2 regions of the Cohaesibacter sp. CAU 1516 genome follow, and region 2 is predicted to be linked to the other one. Evidence: predicted binding sites of a transcription regulator. Region 2 holds the regulator's gene; the other holds the start of a gene.

Region 1 (11,593 bases), on a different contig from region 2:
TCCATGGCAATGTCGATACCCAGCTCACCCCAAGGCAGTTCTTCAGGGTTGCGGATCGCGGTGACCTTGATTGGGCCGCGGCCGACATTGATGGTGTCGCCATCAACGGTGACTTCTGCAGGGAATTTACCATGAACAGAGTCAAAGCGGAGCAGATGGGCGTTGGTTTCAACTGGGCCCAGATCGTTGATCGCTACGACTTCGATGTCGGTGCGACCAGATTCGATGATAGCACGCAGTACATTTCGACCAATACGACCGAAACCATTGATCGCTACTTTTACAGTCATGACCTTCTCCTGAATTTTCTTGCCTGCCCCGAAATTTACCAACGAAAGGGGGTCGGACTTCCACTTGAGAGAGTTTTCTTGTCACCCTGAGGCTTCAAGGTGGCAGGATAACGCTTTGGTTCATTGGCTCGAGAATGGTCCGTGTTTCAACACAAATTTGCGTGAGTGTCGAAACAGGGATCTCCTCCAGATCATCCAATTATGCGCCACATATTCGCCTTTGAATATGACGCACTGATCAGTCTCAATTTAAATCGTTATCATACTTTTGTCGTATGACATTTTTGCATGGCTGCCAAGTCACTTGGCGGGACTTCAGCATTTTTTTGCGTATTTTCCCGCCAAATTGACATTTTGCTTCAAAAGTTATGACGTTTTAAGGCGCTCTGCAACCAGTGCGACGACATTCTCGGCGGTGATGCCGAACTTCTCATAAAGCTCTTTGTAAGGGCCGGAAGCACCAAACGAGTCCATGCCGACAAAAATGCCGTCAGAGCCGATGAAGCGATCCCACCCCATGCGGATGGCAGCTTCAATCGCAACATTGACCTTGGCGCTGCCCAGCGTCTCGCGCTGATAGTTTGCGGACTGCTTCTCGAACAGCTCGAAGCAAGGCACGGAGATCACCCGGGCCTGGATGTCCTGCTCGGCAAGGGCTTTCTGAGCTGCCATGGCGACTTCGATTTCAGAGCCGGAAGCAAAGATCGACACGTCGGCTTCCCCGTCGCAATCGGACAGAAGATAGGCGCCGCGTGCTGACAGATTGTCATCGGAATATTCGGTGCGAACCGGTTCCAGACCCTGACGGGTGAGAGACAGGACGCTCGGATTGTGCTCCGACTGAATGGCGACTTCCCAGCATTCTGCGGTTTCATACACGTCAGCAGGGCGGAAGACCTGCATGTTTGGAATGGCACGCAAAGAGGCAAGGGTCTCGACCGGCTGGTGGGTCGGACCGTCTTCGCCCAGACCGATGGAATCATGGGTCAGGACATAGACAACGCGCTGTTCCATCAGGGCGGAGAGGCGCATCGCACCGCGCATGTAATCCGCAAAGACCAGGAAGGTGCCGCCGTAAGGAATGACGCCGCCATGCAGGGCCATGCCGTTCATGGCAGAGGCCATCACATGCTCGCGGATACCCCAGTTCATGTAACGACCGGAGAAGTCGTCTGGCGTGATGGAGACGGTGTGCGAGGTTTTGGTGTTGTTCGACCCGGTCAGGTCAGCAGAGCCGCCGACGGTTTCCGGCAGGACACCGTTGATGACATTGAGGGCCATCTCGGAGGCTTTGCGGGTGGCAACATTTTTGGGCTCGGCTGCCAGCTCTTTCTTGTAGGCTGCCATGGCATCTTCGAAGCCGGATGGCAGGTCGCCACGCATGCGGCGTTCAAACTCGGCGGACAGCTCGGAATCGGCAGCTTCAAAGCGCTTCTGCCACTCTTTGTGGCCATGAGCGGCATTCAGGCCAGCAATGCGCCATGCGTCGCGAATGTCGGACGGAATGTCAAATGGCTCATTTTCCCAACCCAGCGCTTCGCGGGTAGCGGCAATTTCCGCTGCACCCAATGGAGCGCCGTGAACGGACGAGGTGCCGCCCTTGTTTGGCGCGCCAAAACCGATGGTGGTTTTACAAGCAATGATGGTTGGCTTGTCGCTCTTCTGAGCGGCAGCAATGGCTTTCTCGATGGCCGAGTGGTCATGGCCGTCGATGGCGTCGGTGTTCCAGCCAGAGGCCTTGAAGCGGTCCAACTGGTTGGTGGAATCAGACACGGACACGGCACCGTCGATGGTGACATTGTTGTCGTCCCACAAGAGGATCAGCTTGTTCAGCTTCAGATGACCTGCCAGAGACAGGGCTTCCTGAGAGATGCCCTCCATCAGACAGCCGTCACCAGCCAGCACGTAGGTGTAGTGATCAACCAGCTCGGAGCCGAACTGGGCTGCCAGTGCTTTCTCGGCAATTGCCATGCCAACCGCGTTGGCCAGACCCTGACCAAGTGGGCCAGTGGTGGTTTCGATGCCGCATGCATGACCAAATTCCGGGTGACCCGCGGTTTTCGCGCCGATCTGGCGGAAATTCTGAAGATCCTCAATCGACATGTCTTCATAGCCGAGAAGATGCAGCAGAGAATAAAGCAGCATTGAACCGTGACCGGCGGACAGGACGAAGCGGTCTCTGTCAGCCCATTTCGGGGCCGTCGGGTCAAACTTCATGAATTTGGTGAAAAGAACCGTCGCAATGTCGGCTGCACCCATTGGAAGACCAGGGTGACCTGATTTCGCTTTTTCAACGGCGTCCATTGAAAGAAAGCGGATCGCATGTGCCATGCGGGTTTGTTTATCCATGTTGCTCATGAACTCTGCTTTTGGGAATTATCAAATGTGACAGCAAGGGAAATCCCAACCTAGTGCCCCCTCCGCCAGTTGAGTGATCGTAGTCGATCATGCCATTCAGGACCTGCCCTGCCTCATTGTAGCCCGGCAGACAGAGGCTGAAACAAACGCTGAGACATTTATCACTCGTGGGCGAAGAGTCAATCTCAACTTGGCCCTAGACTTAGCAAAAAGGCTGATTTTTGCGCTCCAGACAATCCCCTGTGGACTGGAACTGTTGACGAAGAGGCGGCATTGACGGGACTGGCAGAAGTCACCTAGATTCAAATTTAGCCATATTTTTGGCCTGATTCACCGGGTTTGAATCGCTTTCCTGAACGGCATCGGGGGATGCCATGGTTGATCGTGCCTGTCGGGCTGGCCCCAAAATGCCCCATCGCGGATGCCAGAGGCAGAAACGACAACAGAGCCGGGACTTGGCGCAAGAAAGGCCCGATGAAAGATGTGCCCAAAACACATCAAAGCGATGTGGGATGGCTGGACGCTGGGGGTGCATTCCGCTAAAGCAGGCCAGAATGCCAGTCCGTTTGACCCTGCCTGACAAAGAGGGGGGGCACAATCGGGATTGGGCTGCGGACCCCTTGCTGTGGCGAGTGGCGGTGGCGAGTGGCAATGCAAGTGAGAGTTTTTCGTGTTGGGGGAAGGTTGGGGGAAGTATGTCTGAAAGACCAGCGGTTCAGGACGCCTTGGTGCGGCTTGAGCAGGCGATTGCGTCCCTCGAGCGGGCGGTTGACAAAAGGCAGGATAAGGCTTTGTCTCTCAATGCCTTGCAGGGCGATTTGAAGCGGATGAGCAAGGAGCGCGAAACTTTGACGCAATCTTTGAAATCCGCCCAATCGCGATCAGAGCGCCTTGAAGGTGCAAATGAAGAAGTGTCCCGACGACTGGTCTCCGCAATGGAATCAGTTCGGGCCGTTCTGGATCAGCATGGTGGCTGATCTGTGAAGGGATGACCGGAGAAGGCTATGGTTCAGGTCAGTGTCAGTATCAATGGTCGCGCCTATCGCATGGCGTGCGAAGACGGACAGGAAGACCATCTGCTGTCGCTGGCGCGCCGGTTTGACGAGTTGATTGATCAGTTGAAAGAGAATTTCGGCGAAATTGGTGATCAGCGCCTGACGGTGATGGCCGGGATCATGGCGATGGACCAACTGGCCGAGTTGGACGGCCGGGTCAAGCATCTGGATCAGGAGGTCTCGGCGCTGAGGGAAGCCCGGTCGGCTGTTCAGGTCAAGAATGAAGGCGATCAGGAGCAGTTGGCGCACCGAATCGACAAGGCCGCCGAGCAGTTGGAGCGCTTGTCACACTTATTGCTGGAAAGCTGAAAATCTTGTCGCAGTGGGCTGGAATTCCCACCGCCCTTCCTATATATTCCATTGCTTGCTGCACTTCACGTGAGAAGCTACTTTTCCTCGGGGCCTTAAAGATCCGAAAGGGAGCTGGCGCTGATAGGGACCGTGGTCCTCTTCAACTGGCCCCCACCTTAACATAAGGTGTCCCAGGATCAGAAAAGCTTTAACGGTCGCTGCGGCTTCCTATTGCAAGAGCGGCTCCTTGATGAAGGGAGCCGCTCTTTTGTTTTCTGTTCGCTTCCTGTTCGTTGGCTTTTCGTATGATGACTTGGGGAGCGTGTGAATCATTGAGGCAGCGCATTGTCGCGGGGCATTCGTCATGGGATGATCATGGTGAACTCGGGGAGGACGCGGCGTGAATGAAATGCGACTGATCGACAGAAAGACGCAGTTGCGTGCCACGGTGCGGGTGCTGCGCGATGCCATGCCCCATGCGGAGCGCGCGGTGCATAGTGAACAGGCAGCCCGTCTTCTGCTTGATCAACTGGATGATGTCAAAGGGGTCATGATAGGCCTTTTCTGGCCAATTGGTTCTGAAATCGATTGCCTTGCCCTGGTTGATCCGCTGCGGTCAGCCGGAGCGGATTTGGCCTTGCCTGCGACATTGGCAAATCGTGAGATGGTGTTTCGTCAATGGCTTCCCGATTGCCCGATGGTGGATGGAGGCTATGGCACCTTCGCACCGGACCCTTCGGCCCTGATTGTCGAGCCGCAGATCCTGATCGTGCCACTGTTGGCCTTTGATCATCGCGGCAATCGGCTTGGTTACGGGGCCGGATATTATGATCGGTATATTGCCGGGCTGATTGAGGCTGAGCAAAGGCCGCAATGTTTCGGACTGGCTTTTTCATTGCAAAAACTGGACAAGGTGCCGGTTGGTCTTTATGACCTGCCTCTGGATATGATCGTGACCGAGGCCGGTATCATTCACTCCCCTGCTACGGACCCATCCTGACGCTCAATGATGCGTCGTTTGATGGATCCTCAAACGTGATCGCATCATGTCTTCTCAGTTTGTAGAGCCGTGCAGCCTCCGGGGTGGTTGCTTGGCCAAAGAAGACAGCGCGACGCGCTGAAGGCAGGACGCGATGAGACTGTTATTCATTGGGGACATTGTCGGCCGGGCCGGTCGGACGATCGTGCAGGATAAACTGCCGGGGCTGGTTGAGGCCCATGGCATCGATTTCGTTGTCATCAATGGCGAGAATTCCGCCGCCGGATTCGGTATTACAGAGACCATTGTTCAGGATCTGCTGGATGCGGGTGGCGATGTTATCACCACCGGCAATCATGCCTGGGACCAGCGCGATGCGCTGGTTTTCTGCGAGCGGCAACCTGCTTTCCTCAGGCCGGTCAATTACCCCTCCGGCGTGCCCGGCAAGGGCGCCAATCTCTATACTGCCCGCAATGGCGCCAATATCCTGGTGATGAATGCCATGGGGCGGGTCTATATGGATGCGCTGGACTGTCCCTTTGCTGCTGTCGAGAAGGAGTTGGCAGCCTGCCCGATGGGCGAGTTTGCTGATGCGATCGTGGTCGACTTTCATGCCGAGGCGACCTCGGAAAAGCAGGCCATGGGACATTTTCTCGATGGGCGGGTCAGCTTGGTGGTGGGCACCCACACTCACGTGCCAACCTCGGACTATCGGGTTTTGCCTTCTGGCACGGCCTATATGTCGGATGCGGGCATGACTGGTGACTATGATTCTGTGCTTGGCATGGAGAAGGAAGAGCCGGTACAGCGCTTCCTGCGCAAGGTTCCATCTGCGCGCTTTACGCCAGCGCTTGGTGATCCGACCCTCTGCGGAGTGGCCGTCGATATTGAGGATGGAACCGGCCTTGCCCTTGCTGTCGAGCCGTTGCGGATTGGCGGGCATCTATCCCCGCATATTCCGTCCTTCTGGGAAAAATCCTAACGAAACAGCCAGTCTTTGAAGGCTCTGGCAACAGATCGCTTGATCTTTGCTGGTCTCTTGTGGCATCACCTGCAACAAATTTGATGCGCCTTGGGCGCGATGAGACAGAATTTACGGATTTAGGGATTATGGCAGGCCATTCAAAATTCAAGAATATCATGTATCGCAAGGGTGCACAGGATGCCAAGCGGTCCAAGCTGTTCTCCAAGCTCTCCAAGGAAATCACCGTCGCGGCCAAAATGGGTGGTGGCGATCCTGATGCCAACGCCCGTTTGCGTCTGGCCATCCAGAACGCCCGCGGCCAGTCCATGCCGAAAGACAATATCGACCGCGCCATTAAAAAGGCTGAGGCCGGTGACGAGGGCAACTTTGATGAAGTGCGCTATGAAGGCTACGGCCCTGGCGGCACCGCTGTTGTCGTCGAAGCGCTGACCGACAACCGCAACCGGACCGCTTCCAACGTGCGCGCTGCTTTTTCGAAAAATGGCGGGTCTCTGGGTGAAACCGGGTCTGTGGCCTTCATGTTCGATCGCGTGGGCGAGCTGGTTTATCCTGCGGATGTTGGCGATGCGGATACTGTTCTGGAAGCTGCCATTGAGGCGGGTGCCGATGATGTCGTCAGTGATGACGAAGGCCACACCATCTATACCGCTTTTGAAGATATGATCGAAGTGGGCAAGGCACTGGAAGAATCTTTCGGCAAGGAAGCGGAATCCCAGAAAGCCATCTGGAAGCCACAGAACGAGATCGACGTTGACGCCGAGAAAGCCGCCACCATCATGAAGCTGATGAATGCGCTGGAAGATGATGACGATGTGCAGAATGTCTATTCCAACTTCTCCATGAGCGACGAAGTGATGGCCTCTCTGGAAGGCTAAGCTTTTCTGCCGGACGACTTAAAGAAAACCCCGCTTGGTTGCCAAGCGGGGTTTTGTCTTTTGTGGCACATTGGCGTGCTATTCAGTGCCCAAAGGTGCTGGTCAGGATGCGGAGACTGGCAACACCGAACAGCATGGCAAAGACTGCATCAAGGGCGCGTCTTGTCTTGCGATAGCCACTGACGACCGGGCGGCTGGCAAATATCCATGCATAGAGCTGACAGACAAGAGCGCTTTGGCTGCCAAGCAGCAGGACAACACTCATCAGGTTGGTTGGGGTGGCCTCCGCTGGCAGGCCAAGGGCATAGATTGAGCCGATGAAGAGAATGGCCTTGGGATTGGTCAAGTGAATTGCCAGCCCTTTGAGGTAGCTTTTGCCCAGACTCAGTTCTGCCGTCTCGATCGCTGGTTGCTCCAGCCCTGTTGGCGTCATGGCGGAACGCGCAGACTTCAGGGCCAGAAACAACAGATAACCGGCCCCGAAATAACGCATCACTTCAAACAGCCAGACATTGGCAGCCATCACCGCGCCCATACCCAGAGCGGCGGCCAGAGACCAGAGGAAGGATCCGGTTGACACTCCGCTGGCCAGTGCCAGACCGTGTTTGCGGCCATGGGACATTGAGGTCGCTGCAATGGCAAGTGTTGCCGGGCCGGGGCTTGCCATGGCGAGCAGGGAGGCGCCCATGATCAGAGGCAGATTGATGTCGGTCATGAAAAGATGCTTTATTGCGTTGGCGAGAAGGGTGCAAAATCCTGAAGGTGAGCGCCATTTTCTCATGGTGCCTGCAATTGTCAAATCCTGTTTGAAGTGCGACTTTGTTCTGGTATTGTTCATATTTCCGGGCTAATGAAGAGCTATGAAAGAACATCCTGTCCGAATCGTTGGTTTTGATCCCGGGCTCCGCCGTACTGGCTGGGGTGCGATTGATGTTGTCTCCAATCGGCTGATTTTTGTTGGCTCAGGGCTGATCACCTCGAATAACAAGCTTGATCTGGCGTCGCGCTTGCTGGAGTTGCATACGGGTATTTGGGGCGTGTTGGAAACATACCAGCCGCAGGAAGTCTCCGTTGAGCAGACCTTTGTCAACAAGGATGCTGCCGCCACCCTGAAGCTGGGGCAGGCGCGGGCCATTGCACTGCTGGCACCCGCGCAAAGGGGGCTGGAAGTGGCTGAATATGCACCGAACGCGGTCAAGAAGACCGTGGTTGGCGTTGGCCATGCGGACAAGAAACAGGTTCAGGTGATGGTCAAAATGCTGTTGCCAAAAGCCCATTTCGACAGCGAAGATGCCGCCGATGCGCTGGCCATTGCCATTTGTCACGCCCATCAGCGCAAACAGAAAGCCCTGAAGATCGCCTGAAGGCCGGGCTGGGATAAGAAGCGGAGAGCCGAACCATGATAGGCAAGCTGAAAGGTCTGATCGACGAATATGCCGACGGCTATGTGATTGTCGATGTGGGTGGCGTCGGTTATGAGGTCCATTGTTCTGGCCAAACCCTGCAGGCCTTGCCTTCGGTTGGTGAGGCAGCGAGTGTGCTGATCGAGACCCATGTGCGGGAAGATCAAATCAAGCTGTTTGGCTTTGCCACCACGCTGGAGCGGGACTGGTTTCGCCTGCTGACCACAGTGCAGGGGGTGGGGCAGAAGGTGGCGCTTGCCATTCTCTCGACCCTGAAGATTTCCGAATTGACCTCGGCCATTGCCTTGCAGGACAAGGCGATGGTGGCGCGCACGCCCGGCGTCGGTCCCAAGGTGGCGCAGCGCATTGTCTCTGAGTTGAAAGACAAGACGCCGTCGCTGGCGGCAACCGATGGTGCGGTTGCCAATCTGCAGGCCGAAATGGACAGTGCAGCCGCGCCCAAAGCCATGGCGGAGGCCGTCTCGGCCCTGTCCAATCTGGGATATGGGCAGCTTCAGGCAAGCGCGGCGGTTGCCACCGTCATCAAACGGGAAGGGGATGATCTGGGCACCGCAGCGCTCATTCGCCTCGCCCTGAAGGAGCTTAGCCAATGATCGGGGATGATGACCGTCTGGTTTCGGCCCAAACAACCGAGGAAGATACCGACCGGACCTTGCGGCCGCAAATGCTCGATGATTTTGTCGGGCAGGCGCAGGCACGGGCCAATCTGTCGATCTTCATTGAAGCGGCTCGCACCCGCAAGGATGCGCTTGATCATGTGCTGTTTGTCGGCCCTCCGGGGCTTGGTAAAACGACGCTGGCGCAGATTGTCAGTCGCGAGCTTGGTGTGAATTTCAAATCCACCTCCGGTCCGGTGATTGCCAAGGCAGGTGATCTGGCGGCTCTGCTGACCAATCTGGAAGAGAATGATGTTCTCTTCATCGACGAGATCCATCGGCTCAACCCGGCGGTAGAAGAAATTCTCTATCCTGCAATGGAAGATTTTCAGCTCGATCTGATCATCGGTGAGGGGCCAGCGGCCCGTTCGGTGAAGATTGATCTGGCAAAATTCACCCTTGTGGCGGCGACCACCCGGCTGGGGCTTTTGACGACGCCATTGCGTGACCGGTTCGGTATTCCGGTGCGGCTCAATTTTTATACGGTCGATGAGCTGGAATATATCGTCACCCGTGGCGCGCGCCTGATGGGCGTTGGCATCACCAAGGATGGTGCGGTTGAGATTGCGCGTCGGTCGCGTGGCACCCCGCGCATCGCCGGACGCTTGCTGCGCCGGGTGCGTGATGTGGCCATCGTGCAGGCGGGTGGCGAGATCAGCCGCGAGGTCGCAGACCGTGCCTTGAAAATGCTGGAAGTTGACAATGAGGGCCTTGACGCCCTAGACAGACGCTACCTGATCCTGATTGCCACCTCATTTGGTGGTGGGCCGGTCGGTATAGAGACCATAGCCGCGGCGCTTTCGGAACCCCGGGACGCCATTGAAGAAATCATTGAGCCTTATTTGATCCAGCAGGGTTTTATCCAGCGCACCCCGCGCGGACGCCTGCTGGCGCCTAAGGCCTTTGCCCATTTGGGTCTGGCTGTGCCTCAAAAAGACACCCCTCCGCAAATGGGACTTTTTGCTGAAGGACTGGATGATGCCGGAGCATCATGAACAAGAAAACTGGCCAGATCTTGCTGGCCGTCTCACCGATTTTGGTCACCGTCAGGTGGTGCGGGTCTATTATGAAGACACCGACTTTTCCGGGATCGTTTATCACGCCTCCTATATCCGCTTTATAGAGCGAGGCCGCTCGGATTATATCCGCCTCTTGGGCATCGAGCATTCCAAGCTTGATTCCGATGAAAACGGAGAGCGGGTGGCGCTGGCCGTGCGGCATATGGATATCAATTATCTCAAGTCCGCCCATATCGACGATATGCTGACGATTGAAACGCGAGTCGAGGCGGTCAAAGGCGCGCGCATGATCCTTGATCAGAAGATTTTGCGCGACGATGAGGTGATCTTCACGGCCCGCGTCACAGTTGTGGTGATCAACCGGGAAGGGCGACCAAGACGCCTGCCGGACAGCATGCGCAAGATATTCGGGATTTAGCCCCATGCCATGACCCGCTGCGATTTGCAGGTCGCAAGAACAGAAAAATGAAGCGAGGCTCTGATGGGGTCTCGCTTTTTTCTATGGGGAAGTGCGTAAGTGGCATTCTGTCCCCATGCGGGCAAAGTTTGGCGGCCCCGATCTGTCCGTTCACGACTATTTAATCTTTCATTAACCATAATCATGCTGTCTCGGGAAGAGAATGCAACAGGGTGTAGAGGTCTGGCGTCCCTAGTTTTGACAAAATCTGCTGACAAGACCTGTCGCAGAATAGCAATCAAAGCGCCGGACTTGTGCGAAAGAGAAACCGGCAAAGAAAGGACAAGAGACAATGGCTGATGAGGTAGTGCAAGGCGCCCTTGCAGGGGTGACGGCTGACCTGTCGCTGATCTCGTTGTTTTTGCAAGCGCATATCGTGGTCAAGCTGGTGATGATTGGTCTGATGGCTGCCTCGATCTGGTCGTGGGCGATCATCATCGACAAGTCACTGCTCTATGCGCGGACAAAGAGACAGATGGACCGTTTTGAAAAGGTATTCTGGTCCGGTCAGTCTCTTGAAGAGCTTTATCAAACCCTTTCCGGACGCCCCAATCATGCGATGGCTGCCTTGTTCGTCGCAGCAATGCGGGAATGGAAACGGTCGTTTGAAGGGCATGCCCGGTCCTTTGCCGGGCTGCCGACCCGGATCGAAAAAGTGCTCGATGTGACGCTGGCCCGTGAGGTGGATCGCCTTGAGAAACGCTTGCTGTTTCTGGCGTCTGTCGGCTCGGCAGCGCCGTTTGTTGGTTTGTTCGGCACGGTTTGGGGCATCATGAATTCGTTCCAGGGCATTGCAGCTTCAAAAAACACCTCGCTTGCGGTCGTCGCGCCGGGTATCGCCGAGGCTCTGTTCGCCACAGCCATTGGCCTGCTCGCCGCTATTCCGGCGGTGGTTGCCTATAACAAGCTGGCGTCGATTGCATCCCAGCATGCGCTTCGTTTGGAAGGTTTTGCCGATGAGTTTTCCGCCATCCTGTCCCGTCTGATGGACGAAAGGGGCTAAGTGATGGGTATGGGCTCTATGGGATCACCGGGTGGATCGCGCAGGCGCGGCGCAAGACGCGCCATGCGACACAGACCGGTTGCCGAAATCAACGTCACCCCGCTGGTCGACGTCATGCTGGTGTTGTTGATCATCTTCATGGTGGCAGCCCCGATGATGACTGTGGGCGTGCCGCTGGATTTGCCGGAATCAAGCGCCAAG
Region 2 (11,593 bases):
ATTCAGCCGTGAGCAGATCCACAATCTGCGTCACGCCTATCGCTTGCTATTCGCCGATGAAGGCACACTCAGCGAGCGGGTCGATGACGTGGCTAACATGTTCGCCGAGGATGAAAATGTGATGAAAATCATCGACTTCATTCGCGCAGATACCAAGAAGGCGCTTTGCACGCCACGCAACCAAAAAGACTAGCCATGACAATGCCTGGTGATGGGCCGGTGGGCATCATTGCCGGCGGTCATGATCTTCCGCTCGAGGTGGCCGCGGCCCTGAAAAATTCGGGCCGTGACTATTTCCTGTTTGGTTTGGTGGGTGAGGCGGATGACCGGATTTCCGGCCATCCCCATACATGGCTCAAATGGGGTGAGATCGGGCGCTTGTTCAAACTGCTTGAGCAAATGCAGATCCGTGATGTGCTGTTTATCGGTTCAATTACCTCGCGCCCGGATTTCAAGTCCGTGCGTCTCGATTTTGGTGCCGTGAAGGCGCTGCCTGAGATACTCAAGATTATGGCTGGTGGCGGTGATGAGGGTGTGTTGGCGGGGGTCGCCAATTTCGTTGAACGCCGCGGCTTGCGTCTGATGGCTGTGCCCGATGTTGCGCCGTCTCTGGTAGTGGGCGACGACTTATGCGTTGGGGCCGTCAAATCCTATGAAATGGAAGTCGATATCGAGCTGGCATCAGAGGCCGCTATTTTGACCGGTGCGCTTGATGCCGGGCAAGGAGTGGTCGTGGCTGGCGGACGTATCCTCGCGTTGGAAGGGCCTGAGGGCACCGACCAGATGCTGGAACGGGTGTTTCAGATCCGTGAGCAGAAGCGGGCTCGCTGGAATTTCGGCAAGGAAGGCCTGTTGTTGAAGCGGGCACGACCGGGGCAGGATCTGCGGTTCGATATGCCCACAATTGGCCCGCGCACGGTTGAGAATGTGAAGCGGGCCGGTCTGGCGGGGATCATTTGCGCCGCTGGTCAGGTCTTGTGTGCCAATCGACAGGAAACTGTGCAGAAAGCCGTTGCTTCGGGGCTGATCCTGCAATCTCGTCGGTTGGATGACATTTGCCTGTGATTGGTTGATTGTCTTTCGTAACCATCAAACAGGTGATGAAGGAGGAAGCCGTGGCAGAGCAAAATAGACCACTCATCTATATCGTGATCGGTGAAGAGTCCGGCGACCAGCTTGGGGCGCGTGCGGTCTTGGCGCTCAAGTCAGCCACTGGGGGGCAGATTGCCTTTGCCGGGCTGGCTGGTGAACGCATGCAGGCCGAAGGGCTCAAAAGCCTGTTTCCGCTGCAAGACATCGCGGTCATGGGTCTGGTCAACATCATCAAGCAATATCCTGCATTGCACCGACGTGGCATGGAGGTGGTTGCCGATATTCTGGCAACCAAGCCGGACCTTTTGTTGATCATTGACAGTCCGGAATTTACCCATGCCGTTGCAAAACGCGTGCGCAAACAGCGTCCGGATTTGCCAATTGTCAATTATGTATCTCCCAGTGTCTGGGCCTGGCGCCCGGGACGCGCCAAAAAAATGGCCCGTTATGTCGACCATGTGCTGGCTCTGCTGCCGTTCGAAGTGCAAGCCCATAAGGATCTTGGTGGACCCGCCTGTTCCTATGTTGGCCATCCTCTGATTGAACGGCTGGATGTGTTGCGGCCGTCTGAGGGCGAGAGAGGGCCGCTGGACGCGCCGGTGTTGCTGGTGCTGCCGGGATCAAGGCGCAGTGAGGTGAGTCGCCTGATGGTTGAATTCGGGGCTGTGGTGGCACAAGCCAAGGCGCAGCATCCCAATCTACGGGTGATCTTGCCTGCGGTCAGTCATTTGCGCAGTCTGATTGATGAGGGGTTGCAAGACTGGACCGTTGCGCCAGAGATCGTGGAGGGAGAAGCGGCGAAGTTCGCGGCCTTCCGTCAGGCGCATGCAGCTTTGGCCGCCTCTGGCACCGTGACGCTGGAGCTGGGGCTCGCAGGCATTCCGATGGTTGTGGCCTATAAAGTCGATTGGCTTATGGGGAAGCTCAAATTTCTGTTCAAGGCCCATTCCTTCGTGCTGACCAATCTGGTGCTTGGCCACAATGCGATTCCGGAATTTCTGGATGAGGATGCCAATGCGGACACGCTGGCGGCGCATCTGCTCCCGCTGTTGTCCGACAGCCAGGAGCGGGCAGCTCAAATGGCCGCCTTGCAGCTGCTGGATGAGCGTATGCAATTGCCCGAAGGCACGCCGAGCGGACAGGTGGCGCGGATTGTGCTGGACCATCTTGCCAAATAGATCAACGGTTTGCATCCGGTTTTTCAACCACTTGGGTGCCAAATAGGTCAGTCCTGTTGCATGGCAGTGGATACAAAAAAGGCTCCCGAATGGGAGCCTTTTCCGTTGATGCATAAGCGTTCTTAGCGCTTGTCGATGGCCTCGTAGTCGCGTGCCGTTGCGCCAGAGAAGAGCTGACGTGGGCGACCGATGCGCTGGGATGGATCTTCGACCATTTCTTTCCACTGTGCAATCCAGCCAACGGTACGGGCCAGAGCGAAAAGCACGGTGAACATCTCTGCAGGGAAGCCAAGGGCGCGCAGGGTGATGCCGGAATAGAAGTCGATGTTTGGATAGAGTTTCTTCTCGATGAAATATTCATCATTGAGAGCGATTTTTTCCAGAGCCATCGCGACTTCGAGGGTCGGATCGTCCTTGATGCCAAGTTCATTGAGCACTTCGTGACAGGTGCTCTGCATGATGCGGGCGCGTGGGTCGTAGTTTTTGTAAACGCGGTGACCAAAGCCCATCAGGCGGAACGGATCGTCCTTGTCCTTGGCGCGACGGACAAACTCGTCCACGCGATCAGGGGTGCCGATTTCGTGCAGCATGTTCAGCGCTGCTTCGTTGGCGCCACCATGGGCAGGACCCCAGAGACAGGCGATACCGGCAGCGATACAACCGAACGGGTTGGCACCGGAAGAACCGGCCAAGCGAACGGTGGAGGTGGAAGCATTCTGCTCATGGTCCGCATGCAGCGTGAAGATGCGGTCCATGGCGCGGGCCAGAACCGGATTCACGTTATATTGCTCGGCTGGCACGGAGAAGCACATATGCAGGAAGTTGGCTGCATAGTCCAGATCGTTGCGCGGATATACGAATGGCTGACCAATGGTGTATTTGTAAGCCATGGCAGCAAGGGTCGGCACCTTGGCAATCATGCGCAGGGAGGCAACCATGCGGTGATGCGGATCGGTGATGTCGGTGGAGTCGTGATAGAAGGCCGACAGAGCGCCAATCACGCCAACGAGAATGGCCATCGGGTGCGAGTCACGGCGGAAACCGGTGTAGAATTTGCTCATCTGCTCGTGCACCATGGTGTGACGGGTCACACGGGTGTCAAAGTCGAGCTTTTCAGCCGCCGTTGGCAGGTGGCCATACAGCAGCAGGAAGCAGGTCTCCAAGAAGTCGCCCTGTTCAGCAAGCTGTTCAATTGGATAGCCACGATACAGCAAGATGCCTTTGTCGCCATCAATATAGGTGATCTCGGATTCACAAGAGGCTGTCGATGTGAAGCCTGGATCATAGGTGAACATGCCAGTTTGGGCATAGAGCTTGGAAACGTCGATTACATCCGGGCCAATGGTCCCGCTATGGATTGGGAATTCCCAGCTCTTATCGCCAACGTTCAATGTTGCTTTGTTGTCACTCATTCGGCTACTCCCAAATTTAGAAAACAATTTCTGTTGCAATCGGAATGAAAGGGTGCGTCTGGGCGCAGCTGACCCTCCGAGGCAACAAAGGAACTGTGCTTTCGGTATATGATTTTTCCCTGATCTGCAAGGTCTGTTCCATGCGTGTTATTGCGGAGAATTGGGAAAAATTCATAAATTTCAGTAGTTTATTCTACCATAGTATGATCTCTATTTTGTAAGGCATTGTTACATTCTGATAGAGAATGTGAGTTGGTAAAGTTTTTTTCCCGTTTCCAAAATCTGAAATGGGACGGGCACTTGGCTCCGGGAATCAACTTTTGGAGGGCTTTTGCCTAGAACATTATCATTTGTGCTTCCTATATATGAAAGCAGGGCCGCGGCATGAAGCCCGGCCCTGCAAATAGTGGTGCACAATTGTTCGTGATGTCAGGCAGTCTGGTCCTTCAGGCGAGCCACAGACTCTTCCTTGCCCAGCACAACCAGCACATCAAAAATACCCGGCGAGGTGGACCGGCCAGTCAAAGCTGCCCGCAAGGGCTGAGCAACTTTGCCAAGTTTGAGCTCTTTGGCTTCCGCAAAGGCGCGAACAACGGCGTCGGTGCTTTCAAGGCTCCATTCTTCAAGGCCATCGAGTCGTGGCAGCAGATCGCCCAACATCGCCTTGGCTTCATCGGTCAGCAGCTTGGCGGCCTTCTCTTCCATTGCCAGCGGACGCGTGTCGAACAGGAAAGCGAGGCCCGCTTTCAGATCAAGCAGAGTTTTGGCCCGCTCCTTGACACTTGGCATGGCCATCATGATCTGGCTCTTCTTGGCCTCATCAATCAGGTCGAGCATGGCCTGACCGTCTTCGAGATGCGGCAACAAGCCAATCAACTGATCGTAAAGGGCGGCATCATCGGCATTGCGCATATGGATGCCGTTGAGATTTTCCAGCTTCTTAAAGTCGAACCGGGCCGCCGCCTTGTTCATGCCGTCAAAGCCGAACCATTCAATCATTTGTTCGGTGGTCATGACTTCATCGTCACCATGAGCCCAGCCAAGGCGCACAAGATAGTTGCGCATGCCTTCAGGCAGGTAGCCCATATCGCGATAGGCTTCAACACCCAGTGCGCCGTGACGTTTGGAAAGTTTGGCACCGTCGGGGCCATGGATCAGCGGAATATGCGCCATGATTGGCGTGTGCCAGCCAAGCGCCTGATAAACGAGTGTCTGGCGGGCGGCGTTGGTCAGGTGATCATCGCCACGGATGATGTGGGTGATGCCCATATCATGATCGTCAACAACGACGGCCAGATTGTATGTCGGATTGCCGTCTGAACGCATGATGATCATGTCATCAAGGTCCTTGTTGGGGAAACGAACGGTGCCTTGCACTTTGTCTTCAATGACGGTTTCGCCTTCGAGCGGTGCCTTGATGCGAATGGCTGGCTTGATCCCTTTGGGGGCTTCGGACGGGTCGCGGTCGCGCCAGGTGCCATCATAGCGCGGTGGGCGTTTTTCGGCGCGCGCCTTTTCCCGCATCTCGGTCAGCTCATCAGGCGAGCAATAGCAGCGATAGGCCTTGCCCTCTGCCAGCAGCTGCTCAACGATTTCGCGGTGACGCTCAACACGGGAATATTGCGAGATCGGCTCGCCTTCGGGCGACAGGCCCATCCAGTCCATGCCGGCAATGATCGCGTCAATGGCAGCGTCAGTGGACCGTTCACGGTCGGTGTCTTCAATGCGCAGCAGCATCTTGCCGCCGTTGGCCTTGGCAAACAGCCAGTTGAACAAAGCGGTGCGGGCGCCGCCGATATGCAGATACCCGGTGGGCGATGGTGCGAAGCGCGTTACAACCTCAGAACACATAATGCTATCAATAACCTGTCATTCGGGATAAGGTAAACCGGTGGTTGAGGTTGGTTGTGACGCCGCGAAGAAGAGGGCGCATCAACCGGAAGGGTTCGGTCACCGGCATTGTGATTTGCCAAGGATCTAACACAGCTTGATATCGGGGTGAAAGGCCTCATGGGTGCCGGAAGCGCGGAAAAAGGGGAAAAGAGGGCTGTCCTGTCGTCTGAAGGGAAGTTCGAGGACCTGCTGACGCCTGAGATGCCGCTTGAACAGCGGGCAGCGGTGGGCAACATGCGCGTTTCGTCTTCTCTGTCAACTGTCGGGATCTGGATGCGGCTCTATCTGATGATAGAGGCGCTAGGCCTGCAGCTGGCGGCAAGCTGGCGGGACGATTGCGCGTGCCGGAATGCCCGCTTTCTTTGGTGCACACTGGCGATGGCGTTTGGTGCCGGGGCCTATTACTCGCTGCCGGATGAGCCCAGTTTCATGATTGTGGTAACTTTGATGCTGGCAAGCGCTCTATGGGGATGGCGGCGGGCCAGAAAGGGGCTGGTGGATTTTGTTCTTCTGCTGGCCATCTCAGCGCTGTCCGGCCTGTCTGTTGCCAGTTATCACGGGCAGTTTGCGGCCACCCCAGTCTTGCAGAGAGAGCTATCCAGCGCGATCACAGGGGTGATTGATCATATCGACTATCGGCAGCGGAACGGTCGCAAAGATGAACGCTGGACACTCCGCGTGGAGACGATTGACCGGATTGGAACCGATCCGTTGCCACAGCGTCTGCTGCTGGTGCGCAAGGCGTTGGGGGAGCGTTTTGCGGTGGGGGAGCGGATCCGGTTATGGGCCAGATTGCAGCCGCTGCAACGGCCTTCCTATCCCGGTGCCTTTGATTATGCCCGCTATCTCTGGGCGCGTTCGATCGGCGGGCAAGGCTATATGGGGCGCAAGATTGAGCGGCTGCCAAAGGCGCAGGATACGGGTGTTGTGGCATGGTGGGATGGGGCGCGGCACGGGATCGAAAGCAAGAGAAGTGCGATCGCCACGCAGATTTTGGAGCGGATAGAAGGGGAGGCCGGAGGCCTTGCCATAGCATTGGCAGTCGGCAAGCGAGACTATCTGGCCAGTGATGTGAAAGAAGCTCTCAGGCAGAGTGGTCTGGCGCATATACTTGCCATTTCAGGGCTGCATATGGCGCTTGTTTCCATGTCGATCTTTTGGGGCGTGCGGGCCCTGTTTGCCTTGGTGCCGCATTTGGCCTTGTCATATCCGATCCGACAATGGGCTGCGGCCATCGCCCTTATTTGTGCTGCAAGCTATCTGGTTCTGTCGGGTGGGTCGGTTGCGACGATCCGGGCTTTTCTGATGATGGCGATTTTTCTGATCGCAATCATATTGGGGCGTCCGGCACTGACCCTGCATAATCTGGCATTGGCCCTGATTGCGGTGATCCTCTTTCAGCCCTATTCAATGGTTGAGGCGGGCATGCAAATGTCCTTTGCTGCCACCGCTGCACTGATCGCCTCCTATGACCGAATACGGGTGATGCGCATTGCTTATCGGGTAAAGCAGGAAGACAGGGGAACGCAATATCACGCGTCCGGCCTGCACTGGATGGCGCTGATACGCACGGCGGTGCGCTGGATCGGCGGAATCGGCGCAACTTCCCTGATTGCGGGTGTCGCTGTGTTGCCCTTTTCCATTGCCCATTTCCAGCAGATGGCTCCCCTGGGCCTGATTGCCAACTTGATGGTGATGCCGATCATCAGTCTGATTGTCATGCCGTTTGGGCTGGTTTCCGTCGCACTGGTGCCCGTTGGGTTGCAGGCGCTGACATTGCCTCTGGTCGGCTGGGGACTGGAGCGGGTGATTGCATCTGCGCGTTGGATTGCCGAGCATACAGATGAACAGCTGTTGGTGGTCAGTGGGCAGGGTATGGTCTTGTGGCTGTTTGTACTGGCGATTGCGGCCTATGCCATCCACCGTGGTGGGCTTGCTTGGCTGGCGCTTGCTCCGATTGGGGCCGCTCTGCTGGTCTGGCATCTGGTCGTGCCTGCCGATCTCTGGATTTCTGGCAATGGCACAAGGGTGGCCTATCGAGGCACAGACCAGAGATGGCATCAGATCGGCTCGAAACGCGTCACGATTGATTTTGCCTCTTTGTTGCATTTTGACGGTGATGCCCGCTTGCTGGCCGCAAACCGAGCAGAAGACGACCCTCATGCCGAAGGCGAACGGAATACTTCAGGGCTACGCGCTGCTGTGCGTGTGACAACACGCCATGAGGAAGAGGGCAAGGTGCCCAAGGCGGGATGTGACCGGCTTGCTTGTTTTGCTGCTGGTCTCCATCGGGCGGATGGTCGTCCGACAGCGCTTTCGATTGGTCTGGTGCGCAAGGCGTCTGCCTTTGACGAAGAGTGTGCCACGCACGACATCATCGTCTCGAAGCTACCTATTCCTGCCGCATGTGCGGGACCTCGCCATCGCATTGGACCGGATGAGTTGGCAGAGGGGGGGGGCCGTTTTGTCTGGTTTGAGCAGATTGCAAGACCTGTCGTGGACAAAAGCGGCAAAAGCTCTGTGTCGAACGCCAAGGATACAGCAGCGAGACGGCCAATAACGACTTATGATGGCACTGCGGCAAGCCATCACTGGGAGCTGCACGAAGTTGCATCCTTCATCGCGGGGCGTCGCCCTTGGCAATGACACATATTTGGCAATGACGCTTACTTGGTCATCGCGCCATAGGTGTCTTGATCAACGGTGGCATTCAGCAACCGCGATATCGAATTAGACACCGTGATGCCCTGCGGGCCTTTGGCCTCCCAAACTGGGCTCGCCAAAGGATTTGGGTGGCCTATTGTGTTGATTGCTTTGAGGCGATCGAACCAGCCGCGATTAGTATTGACGCATTAGGCCAACAAGCTTGCCCTGCACCCGAACACGATCCGGTCCGAATATCCGGGTTTCATAGGCCGGGTTTGCTGCCTCCAGTGCGATGGAGCCGCCTTTCTTGCGCAGGCGCTTCAAGGTTGCCTCTTCATCATCAACAAGTGCGACAACGATATCTCCGGAGACCGCATCGTCGGACTTCTTGATCACGACGGTATCGCCATCAAGAATGCCCGCTTCGATCATGGAATCGCCGCGCACCTCAAGCGCGAAATGCTCGCCACCGCGCAGCATGTCAACAGGCACGGAAATGGTGTGAGACTGATGCTGGATTGCGGAAATGGGAACACCGGCAGCAATGCGGCCCATGACAGGGACAGAGACGCCGCTGCTTTGTTCGTCGGCAACCGGTTTGCTGGCGGGAGGGGTTTTCTTCTTGCCCAAACCGCCCTCTACGACGGAGGGTGAGAAACCACGGGTGGCGGAATGAAGAGTAGGGCTGTTCGCTTCTGGCAGCTTGAGCACTTCGAGTGCGCGAGCGCGGTTGGGCAGGCGGCGGATGAAGCCTCTTTCTTCCAGCGCCGTGATCAGGCGATGAATGCCGGATTTGGAACGCAGATCGAGGGCATCTTTCATTTCGTCGAAGGAAGGAGGAACGCCGGTTTCCTTGATGCGCTCGTTGATGAACATCAGAAGTTCATGCTGTTTTCGCGTAAGCATTGCTGTCTCCTGTCTGAAGCAAAATGCCCGGCTGAGAATCAAGCGAGACATCTGTGGCACAAATCACGAACAAACCATATCTGTTCCCTCTGTGTTCCGCAAGGGGAAATTCTGCATTCGTCGCATGTAACCGCGGTTTCTTGCCTTGCGCTGCTGTTCAAGGTGGGAGGGTGCCAGTCAGGACACAGCCTTTGTGCCTTTGTTGGCGGGATCATTTTCCATAATCCAGTCGGCAACAGCCTTGGCGATTGCGTCATAGACAGACTTGCCGATGGCTTCGCCAATGGCCGTATGAAGGCCGGCAAAGCAAGTGTCGCCGATGGGGGCGGCAATGGCGATGCAATCCGTTCCTGTGCCTGTCGCAAGGCCGGTCGGGATCGCATAGTGCGCGTCGCAAATGGCCGCTGTCCGGGCTTGGGTGGCAATCGAACTGGCTTCGAGCATGGCGGCTTCGGTCAGGCCTTCGCTAAGCAGCACGGCAATGTTGATGGTACCCCAGTCCTTGTCCTGATGATCAACCCGCACGCCGATCCGTTCTGCGTTCGACAAACCGACGGTTGCGACACACAGCGCTGATACCTCGTCCACTTCTGCAGACGCAATCTCATATCGAGTGATGCTGCGTGAGGTGAGCATCGTGACTGCATTGGTGAAACCGTTTTTGTCCTGCTCATGCTGCAGCCATGTGCGCACGTCCAGGTCAACCGGCAGATCATGGTTCTTGACTTCTCGCCACAGGATACGGTCGGCCTCGACAAGGCCGGGGCGGTCGATGGCCCAACTCAACACACGCATGGTGCGGGAAAACTGGATCGTCAGCCAAGGGCAGGCGAGTGTGATGGAAGCAAGGGGAGAGGCTGGATTTGTCACGGGGCGTCAATCATCTATGAAAGGGACGGTCGGCTCGACCGAGAAGCAAGTATGTTTACCCGGATTGCCTTATTTCCCCTTCTTAGATGACTCGATTGCGCCCGTCGATTGGCTCAAAGGTGCTGCCCGGCCTGTCAGCAGCCATTGACGAAGGTCAGGATCGGCCATTGCTTCTGCCTGACGGCCTGTTTCTTGATCCAACCGATGCCATCATTGAGTTTGATGCGACACCAAAGACCGTCAGAAGCGAGACTGCAGAAGGTTGCCTTGACACAACTCTCCGGTTTGAGGACTGCTTTGACCGTGGCATTGTTGCGGGGCTCGCTGCGGACGTTGAGATTGACCAGTGCCTTGATGTCGGCTGTTCCGTCGGTGCCCATCGCTGGGGGGGCGAATTGTCGCGGTTTGGCGCAGGTTTGGCCATAGCCGAGATAGGAACAGCGAATAGCCTTTCTGGAGGCTGTGACCTGTTGTGCCAAAGCTGCCTTTTCCAGAATGAGGGGCATTCCACTTTGCAGGAACCTTCCGGAAATGCGCTGTTGGTTGCCACCTACCGCTGCCAGAGGGAGTTTTTTGTCGTCAACGAAGATCAACTGATTGTTTTTCAGCGTCCAGCCGCGAATGCTTGCCAACTGATTGATGCAGTTTTGCGGCTTGATGGGATAGAGCGCGTCTTGCCCTGTGGCTGAGAAAGACAAAATACACTGCCCTTCGCCATTGACATTCAGCTCAATCGTGTTGCCGGTGCCGTTCTGAATGAGCTCGCCGTTGGTAACCCCCACATTCGCTGCATAGCCGTCGAGCGTTTCTCTCACACCGCCAATATAGGTCGAGCCATTGTTGCCACCAATGATCGTTGCGGTGATGCTGTTGTCATCATCGCCGGTGTTGGTTTGCGTGACGCTGTTCAGGTCGTTGGAGTAACCCGATTGGGTGATGGTCGTGGTGTTGCAGTCGCCGTGCGTTGGGCATTGGCGGTTGAAATTAGGTGTGATGAGTTCAACGCGTTGCCCCCGAAGGATGGGTTGACCGGCGTGTAGGTCAGTTCGGCGGCCCCGACGGGGCCAGTTGCGGCGAGAATGCCGACAAGAACGAAAAGTCTTTTCACTGTTTTTCCCCCGGTCAATGACACTCTGGATGGCAGTCCGCTCTGGAATTGCCTGTCATTGGTCACTTAAGTCTGGCCTGATGAGGCGTAATTCGTATAAGTTGAATTAAATTTTGTATACAACTGAAAGGATTGTTAGTGTACTGGTTGTATCTAGTCAATCTAATAAATTACAGATTGTGGTTAGGGCGTGATTTTCTTGCAACGGTTGACGGTCTGGAGCGCATGAAAAGGCCAAAACTAGCCTACTTGCGGTGGATGACTGCCAGAGTTTGTCTTTTTCTGGCTTGCTGCCTCATTCTGCCTCTATCGAATGGTACAATGCGTGCGTGTGGTGCGATCCGGGGCAATATTTCGCTTGTTCGGAGCGCAAACAGGCAGGGCTGGTTTGACCAGTTGTGAGGATGCCTGATGAGGGGAGCAATATCGAATGTGTATTATCAGTTGCTATAGAGCGTCGCGCTGGATGACACTTGCGTCATTCCTTC

What was found. The regulator LexA, encoded in region 2, represses DNA repair genes until DNA is damaged. The targets are predictions, from matches to a motif close to TGTTCNNNNTGTGTTCNG.
Region 1: the regulator LexA is predicted to act here: its motif matches at 7,654-7,671, upstream of ruvC (crossover junction endodeoxyribonuclease RuvC).

The regions. Positions count from the first base shown of each region.
Region 1 covers NZ_VANT01000010.1:26,070-37,662, forward strand. Annotated here, with positions in the region: gene gap (type I glyceraldehyde-3-phosphate dehydrogenase) at 1-290, opposite strand, end outside; gene tkt (transketolase) at 657-2,648, opposite strand; gene FDK21_RS18530 (DUF4164 family protein) at 3,344-3,625, shown strand; gene FDK21_RS18535 (cell division protein ZapA) at 3,653-4,012, shown strand; RNA gene ssrS (6S RNA) at 4,065-4,225, shown strand; gene FDK21_RS18545 (5-formyltetrahydrofolate cyclo-ligase) at 4,404-4,994, shown strand; gene FDK21_RS18550 (TIGR00282 family metallophosphoesterase) at 5,128-5,955, shown strand; gene FDK21_RS18555 (YebC/PmpR family DNA-binding transcriptional regulator) at 6,084-6,833, shown strand; gene FDK21_RS18560 (LysE family translocator) at 6,916-7,548, opposite strand; gene ruvC (crossover junction endodeoxyribonuclease RuvC) at 7,694-8,197, shown strand; gene ruvA (Holliday junction branch migration protein RuvA) at 8,233-8,850, shown strand; gene ruvB (Holliday junction branch migration DNA helicase RuvB) at 8,850-9,908, shown strand; gene ybgC (tol-pal system-associated acyl-CoA thioesterase) at 9,892-10,350, shown strand; gene tolQ (protein TolQ) at 10,682-11,392, shown strand; gene tolR (protein TolR) at 11,396-11,593, shown strand, end outside.
Region 2 covers NZ_VANT01000001.1:1,123,413-1,135,005, forward strand. Annotated here, with positions in the region: gene lpxA (acyl-ACP--UDP-N-acetylglucosamine O-acyltransferase) at 1-193, shown strand, start outside; gene lpxI (UDP-2,3-diacylglucosamine diphosphatase LpxI) at 196-1,065, shown strand; gene lpxB (lipid-A-disaccharide synthase) at 1,116-2,270, shown strand; gene gltA (citrate synthase) at 2,393-3,682, opposite strand; gene gltX (glutamate--tRNA ligase) at 4,112-5,533, opposite strand; gene FDK21_RS05195 (ComEC/Rec2 family competence protein) at 5,693-8,221, shown strand; gene lexA (transcriptional repressor LexA) at 8,414-9,127, opposite strand; gene FDK21_RS05205 (adenosylcobinamide amidohydrolase) at 9,305-9,997, opposite strand; gene FDK21_RS05210 (SH3 domain-containing protein) at 10,132-10,812, opposite strand; gene FDK21_RS05215 (curli assembly protein CsgF) at 10,905-11,105, opposite strand; gene FDK21_RS05220 (peptidoglycan-binding domain-containing protein) at 11,572-11,593, shown strand, end outside.